2 linked regions of the Salipiger abyssi genome follow. The protein of the gene in region 2 interacts with the protein of the main gene of each other region in a pairwise test. Links are inferred from orthologs where the notes say so. Each region holds a gene or a part of one and is shown on either strand. Other genes may lie near its edges.

Region 1 (3,350 bases), 1.8 Mb from region 2 along the record:
CCGTCCGAATTTCTTCCGCCGCCAGATCATACCAGTCCGGCCCGCGCATGAGCATCTCCTGTGCGGCCCCCAGCGCGGATTTCCCCTGAAGGAAGGCAACACGATGCCGTTCCCGCGTCGCCAACCCCGCCGCCTGAACCTTGTCGAAAAGGCGCGCACCGATCTCCGCGATCAGAAGATCTATCCCCTGTCCCGTCAGCGCGGAAATTCCATCCGCATCCCCTGACAGATCGGCCTTTGACCGCAGCACGATATCCTCGTCCCCCAACTCCATATCCGGCATGCCGCGATCATCCAATAGCAGCACCCGCAGATCCGCCGTTTTTGCCCGCGCCCGCGCCCGCGTAATCCCGATCTTTTCCACCGGATCCTGCGCTTCCCGCAACCCTGCCGTATCGAGCAGCGTCACCGGCAACCCGGCGATATCCATCCTGACCTCGATCACATCACGCGTTGTCCCGGCGATCTCGGACGTAATAGCTGCTTCTCGCCCCGCCAGCGCGTTCAGAAGACTGGATTTGCCGACATTCGGCGCACCCAGAATGGCGACCTCAAATCCCGTTCGGATCCGCTCCGCTGCGTCGATGCCGGCGAGTTCCCGATCCAGCGACCCGGAGACCAGAGTGATCAACTCCGCAACCCGGTCCGACACATCGACGGGAACCTCTTCGTCAGCGAAATCAATCGTGACCTCCAGCAGAGACGCCGCTTCGATGAGATCCCGCCGCCAGATCTCCACGGTTTTTCCCAGTGCACCGCCAAAGACGCGCAACGCCTGTCGCCTTTGGCTCTCCGTTTCAGATTCGATGAGATCTGCCAAGGCCTCGACCTGCGTCAGATCCAGACGGTCGTTCTCCAGGGCCCGGCGGGTAAACTCACCCGGCTCTGCAAGGCGAAGCCCCGCCATCTTCTCCAGCGCTCGCAAAACAGCACGCTGGATGGCAACGCTGCCATGCAGATGAAATTCCGCGACCGTCTCGCCGGTAAAACTTGCGCCGTCCTCGAACAGCAGCAGCAACGCCTCGTCGAGAACCTGCCCCTCCGCATCCCGCAACCGCCGCAGCACAGCCTGGCGCGGCGCCGGCAAAGTTCCGGCAAGACGCGACGCCGCGTCCCAGGCTTTCGTCCCGGAAACGCGGATCACTGTCACGCCGGCCTTTCCCGGCGCGCTCGCAAGGGCAAAGATGGTGTCCAAACCTGCCTCCCGGCCGGTCCTAGCTGTTCATCGAGTCGAAGAATTCCGAGTTCGTCTTGGTCTGCTTGAGCTTCGACAGCAGGAATTCGATGGCATCCGTGGTGCCCATCGGATTCAGGATCCGCCGCAGCACAAAGGTCTTTTGCAGATCAATCTTGTCGACCAGAAGGTCTTCCTTCCGCGTACCCGACTTCAGAATGTCGATCGCCGGGAAGACCCGCTTGTCCGCAACCTTCCGATCCAGCACGATCTCGGAGTTGCCGGTGCCCTTGAATTCCTCAAAGATCACCTCATCCATGCGCGATCCGGTGTCGATCAGCGCCGTTGCGATGATCGTCAGAGATCCGCCCTCTTCGATATTCCGCGCCGCGCCGAAGAACCGCTTCGGTCGTTGCAAGGCGTTGGCATCCACACCACCGGTCAGCACCTTCCCCGAGGACGGCACAACTGTGTTGAATGCTCTACCAAGTCTGGTGATCGAGTCCAGAAGGATCACAACATCTCGCTTGTGTTCCACCAGACGTTTGGCTTTCTCGATGACCATTTCCGAAACCGCAACATGCCGCGTCGCCGGTTCGTCAAAGGTAGAGGAAATCACCTCCCCCTTCACCGAGCGCTGCATATCCGTCACCTCTTCCGGCCGCTCGTCGATCAGCAGCACGATCAGATAGCACTCCGGATGGTTCTTTTCGATGCTCGTCGCGATATTCTGGAGCAGCACCGTCTTACCGGTCCGCGGCGGCGCCACGATGAGCGAGCGCTGGCCCTTGCCGATGGGCGAGACCAGGTCGATGATCCGGGCCGAGCGGTCCTTGATCGTCGGATCCTCGATCTCCATCGTCAGCCGTTCGTCCGGATAGAGCGGCGTCAGGTTGTCGAAGGCGATCTTGTGCCGCGCGCGCTCCGGATCCTCGAAATTGATCTTGGTGACATCCACCAGCGCGAAATAGCGCTCCTCGCCATCGGGCGCGCGGATCTCGCCCTCCACCGTGTCGCCGGTGCGCAGCGAGTATTTCCGGATCATGTCCGGCGAGACATAGATATCGTCGGGACCGGGCAGATAGTTCGCTTCCGGCGAGCGCAGGAAACCGAACCCGTCCTGAAGCACCTCGAGCACACCATCGCCAAAGATCTGCCAGTCCTCATCCGCGCGTTCGCGCAGGATCTGGAACATCATCTCGCCCTTGCGCATGGTCGAGGCGTTCTCGATCTCGAGCTCCTCGGCCATGGCGAGCAGATCTTTGGGGCTCTTCGCCTTCAGGTCGGAGAGGTTGAGCTTCTCGATGCTCATCATGAATCCTTCCGGGCCGGTCATACGGCCCCGTATCTGTCGGTCTCTGGGAAAATCACACCCGGACGGGTATCGCAAAGGGAGGTAATGCGCTCCGTCTCCCGAGTCAATCTTTCTCGCACATGGCCGCCCGTGGGGGTTCGAAACCAATCTTTAAGAGAAAAGAGAAAAGATGATTTTGAGATTAGGAACCCATGCCACCGGTGGATTATTCGCTTATGCGCGTCTTGTCCCAAGGACACAGAGCTGTGGGCAATTCTGTGCGTAGCGACGCCTTGTTCTTAACATTCTCTAAAATTAATAATTTAATTTCAGTGGATTGACGCGTATTCTTATCCCCTGAATAACCCTTGGACAGTTGGCGTCTGCGAAAGCTCATCCTCAGCACAAAGTTATCCTTCCCCACAACCGAACGACTCGGTCCGGCGCGTCGTGAACTGTGCCGGTTTTCCCCCGGCTTGCATGTCGGAGCGATTTTCCCCAGAACGCTCCCCTGACAAGGCCCCTTAGATTTCGACAGGTTTTTCCACATGGCCCCGCCGTTCATTTTGGCGTCCGGCTCGCAGATCCGGGCAGAGATGCTGCAAAACGCCGCCGTGCCCTTCCGAATCGAGAGGCCGCGCGTCGACGAAGCTGCGCTGCGCGACTCGCTCGCCCAGGAAGGTGCCGGGCCGCGCGACATGGCCGATGCCCTGGCCGAATTCAAAGCCCGCCGCGTTTCGCAGCGCCATCCCGAGGCGTTCGTTCTGGGCTGTGACCAGATCCTCGCGCTCGGTACCGAGATCTTTACCAAACCCGAAACCCCGGAGGACGCACGCGCTCAGCTCGTGCGTCTGCGCGGTCAGCGGCATCAGTTGTTTTCCG
Region 2 (3,569 bases):
GCTGGCCCTGGAACTGCGCGGCAGGCCGGCACGGCGCGCGGTGACCCATCGCGACCTGCACCTGTCGAATCTCGTCGCCACGGACACCGGGCTGGTCGGGCTCGATTTCGAGAATGACAGGCCGGACGAGCCGCTGCGCGATCTGGTGGCGCTGCTCGTCGATGCCATGGCGCAGCCGGGCACAGCGGAAGATCTCCACCGCAGCGCCGAGGCGCTGCGTCGCGGCTATGGCGAGACCGGAACCGACCCGCAGGTGTCGCTTGTCCTGCAGAGGCTCTTTGCGCTGGGGATCTGGGCCGCCACGCCGGACGCGCCGTCGTTGCGGCAGAGCGCACGCTACCTTGCCGCGCGCGAAATCCTGGCCGCCGAAGCGCCGCTCTTCGCCTGAGGCGCCACAAATTCCTTCCAAGGAATTTGCAAGCGTTTTCAAAAACGCTTGGCCCCGCTCAGAGCGTTTCGAACTGCGCCCGATCCTTCGCCGACCAGCGCACTGTGAGGTGGAACCCGTCCTCCTCTTGACGCTCGTCCTGCACCAGCCCCTTGCCGAAGAGCCAGGACCGCCGGCGCCCGTCGTCGAAGCCCAGCACCAGCGCCTCTTCCACGGTCTCGCCCTGAAGCCGCCCGGTCACCGCCTGCAACATCGGGTCGAGCCCGTCGCCGGTCAGCGCCGAGACCGCAAAGACCGTCTCCTCGCGCTCGGCCCGCGTTGCGACCGCCGCGCGCGCCTCCGGCTCCAGCCGGTCGGTCTTGTTCCAGATCTCCAGCAGCGGCACCTCCTCGCGCACGCCCAGAGAGCTCAGGATCGCCGCGACATCGCGCGCCTGCTCCTCGGTATTGGGATGCGAGATATCGCGCACATGCAGGATGATATCGGCCGCCAGCACCTCTTCGAGCGTGGCGCGGAAGGCGGCCACCAGCTCGGTCGGCAGGTCAGAGATGAACCCCACCGTGTCCGACAGGATCACCTCGATTCCCGTGGGCAGCCGCACCGCCCGCATGGTCGGGTCGAGCGTGGCAAAGAGCATGTCCTTGGCCATCACCTCGGCGCCGGTCAGCCGGTTGAACAGCGTGGATTTTCCCGCGTTGGTATAGCCCACCAGCGCGACGATGGGATACGGCACCTTGGCGCGCGCCTTGCGGTGCAGATCGCGGGTCTTGACCACCCTATCGAGCTGCCGGCGCAGCCGCACGAGCTGTTCGTCGATGGCGCGCCGGTCCGCCTCGATCTGCGTCTCGCCGGGGCCGCCGACAAAGCCCAGCCCCCCGCGCTGACGCTCAAGGTGGGTCCAGGCCCGCACCAGCCGCGTGCGCTGATAGGAAAGCGCCGCCATCTCGACCTGCAACACGCCCTCGCGCGTCGCCGCCCGGTCGGAGAAGATCTCGAGGATCAGCCCGGTCCGGTCGAGCAGCTTAACGCCCCATTCCTTTTCCAGATTGCGCTGCTGCACCGGCGTCACCGGCCCGTCGACCAGCACCAGCTCGATCTCGTCCTCCTCGAGCTGCGCCTTCAGCTCGGCGATCTTGCCGGAGCCGAAGAGCGTGCCCGGGTGCGGATCGCGCAACGGCACGACAATACCCCCCGCGACCTCCAGGTCGGGGAGCGCGGCAGCCAGCGCCATCGCCTCTTCCAGAGCCATCTCGGCATCGCGTCGGTCGCGATCCGAGCGGATGTCAGGATGCAGGACCCAGGCGCGGGTCACATGCGTTGCGTGTTCCTTCAATCGCTGCCGTCGCCGTCATACAGGTTGATCGGCTGCGACGGCATGATCGTCGAAATCGCATGCTTGTAGACCAGCTGCGACTGCCCGTCGCGGCGCAGAAGCACGCAGAAATTGTCGAACCAGGTGATGACACCCTGCAATTTCACGCCGTTGATGAGGAATACAGTGACCGGAACCTTGGTTTTGCGGACATGGTTGAGAAACGCGTCCTGAAGGTTTTGTCTGTCCGAAGCCATTGAAATTGCCTTTGTTCTTGCCTTTTGCCGCTTTGCGGCTTTCCCTCTTCCGGCCGAGTATGTATCGCGGGTTCCGGAACTTCCAGTGCAAAAATCCGGTCGCTGCCCGAAAGCCGGGCGGCGTGCCGCTCACTGCCCGCGCGGCAGGCAGGACGGCGCGGAGCGCGCTAGCCCGCTGCCGGCGTGCGCGCCTTCCAGTCGCGATGCCAGGCCCGTACCGCCTCGCGCGATTCCCAGATGTAGCGCGGATCCTCCTGCACCCGCGCCGACCAGAGCCGGCCCTGCCCCAGACGCCAGGGATCGAGGATCAGCCCCTGCTCCCAGTTCTGGCCGCGCGCGGTGACCACCACGGTCGCGTGTTCGAGGCTGAGATTGCGGGCATTGGCGATGGCCCGGTGCAGCTCCAGCGTGCGGAAGCCCTCCGCATGCAGCGCGATCTCCAGCGCATCGGCCCAGTCCTGGCAGACGCCCTTGTCGCGGAACCCGTTCACCACCTTGAAATTATGCACCAGCGGCGGATCGACCACGCGCCATTCGCGCGCCCAGTCGAGCGGCTTCAACACAGCGATGCGCGCCGCGCGTTCCGCCTCTGCCGGGTCGACCCCTGGCCCCAGCGCGCGCAGCTCCGCCGCGACCTCGGCAATCCGCGCCTCCTGTGCGCTGGCGCTCGCGCTTGTCTCCGAGGCCTGGGTCGAGACCACCGGCGCCGAACATCCCGCCAGCGCCGCGATCAGCATGCTCAGCGCAACTGCGCGCAGATGCCGCCGCTCACCCCGCCTGCTGAACATGATCCTCGTCCACATAGGCGATGCGCCCGCCGGATTTCGAGCCGGTCACCACGCCCAGCGATTTCAGCTTGCGGTGCAGCGCCGAGCGCTCCATGCCGACAAAGGCCGCAGTGCGCGAGATATTGCCGCCGAACCGGTTGATCTGGGTGAGCAGATATTCCCGCTCGAAGGCCTCGCGCGCCTCGCGCAGCGGCAGGGTCGCCAGCGTGCCCGAAAGCACCACGCGCCCCTCTTCGTCGCCACCCGCGGGCGCCTCCTGCGGCAGCTCGCGCGCCTCGATGGGGCCAGTGCCCTCGCCCAAAATCAGCACCCGCTCCACCAGGTTCTTGAGCTGGCGCACATTGCCCGGCCAGATCATCGTCTGCATCAGCGCAATCGCATCCTCGGAAAGCGGCCGCACCGGCAGGCCCTGCGACTTGTTGCAGGCCTCGATGAAATAGCCGGCGAGCATCGGAATATCCTCGCGGCGGTCCTCCAGCGAGGGCACCGCGATCGGCACCACGTTGAGCCGGTGATAAAGCTCCTGACGGAAGCGGCCCGCCGCGATTTCCTCGTCGAGATCGCGGTTGGTCGAGGAGATCACCCGCAGATCGACCCGCACCTTGTCGGCGCCGCCGACGCGGGTAAAGCTCTGGTCGACCAGCACGCGCAGGATCTTGGACTGGGTGCCGAGCGGCATGTCGGCGACCTCGTCGAAATAGACCACGCCGCCATGCGCCTGCTCCAGCAGCCCCGGTTCGATGCCGCGCTCGGGCGTCTCGCGACCGAACAGCACCTCTTCCATGGTCTCGGGCGCGACGCCGGCGCAGTTCACCGTCACGAAC

Evidence for each region. The genes of interacting proteins can lie anywhere in the genome.
Region 1: the proteins of hfq (region 2) and rho interact in binary tests that used the Escherichia coli proteins (3 or more experiments, as listed by UniProt). The link is inferred for Salipiger abyssi from one-to-one orthologs.

The regions. Positions count from the first base shown.
Region 1 is NZ_CP015093.1:1,666,312-1,669,661, forward strand. What follows is about bases 351-3,350. They hold rho (transcription termination factor Rho), read right to left. Parts: upstream 2,487-3,350; coding sequence 1,215-2,486; downstream 351-1,214. Other genes in these bases: mnmE (tRNA uridine-5-carboxymethylaminomethyl(34) synthesis GTPase MnmE), read right to left, coding at 351-1,195; Ga0080574_RS11630 (Maf family protein), read left to right, coding at 3,017-3,350. In the rest of the region: more of mnmE, read right to left, coding at 1-350. UniProt on the Escherichia coli protein: Facilitates transcription termination by a mechanism that involves Rho binding to the nascent RNA, activation of Rho's RNA-dependent ATPase activity, and release of the mRNA from the DNA template.
Region 2 is NZ_CP015093.1:3,445,332-3,448,900, reverse strand. What follows is about bases 338-3,205. They hold hfq (RNA chaperone Hfq), read right to left. Parts: upstream 1,958-3,205; coding sequence 1,718-1,957; downstream 338-1,717. Other genes in these bases: ntrX (nitrogen assimilation response regulator NtrX), read right to left, coding at 2,726-3,205; Ga0080574_RS20370 (hypothetical protein), read right to left, coding at 2,125-2,745; hflX (GTPase HflX), read right to left, coding at 447-1,700; Ga0080574_RS20385 (phosphotransferase family protein), read left to right, coding at 338-388. Also shown: more of Ga0080574_RS20385, read left to right, coding at 1-337; more of ntrX, read right to left, coding at 3,206-3,569. UniProt on the Escherichia coli protein: RNA chaperone that binds small regulatory RNA (sRNAs) and mRNAs to facilitate mRNA translational regulation in response to envelope stress, environmental stress and changes in metabolite concentrations.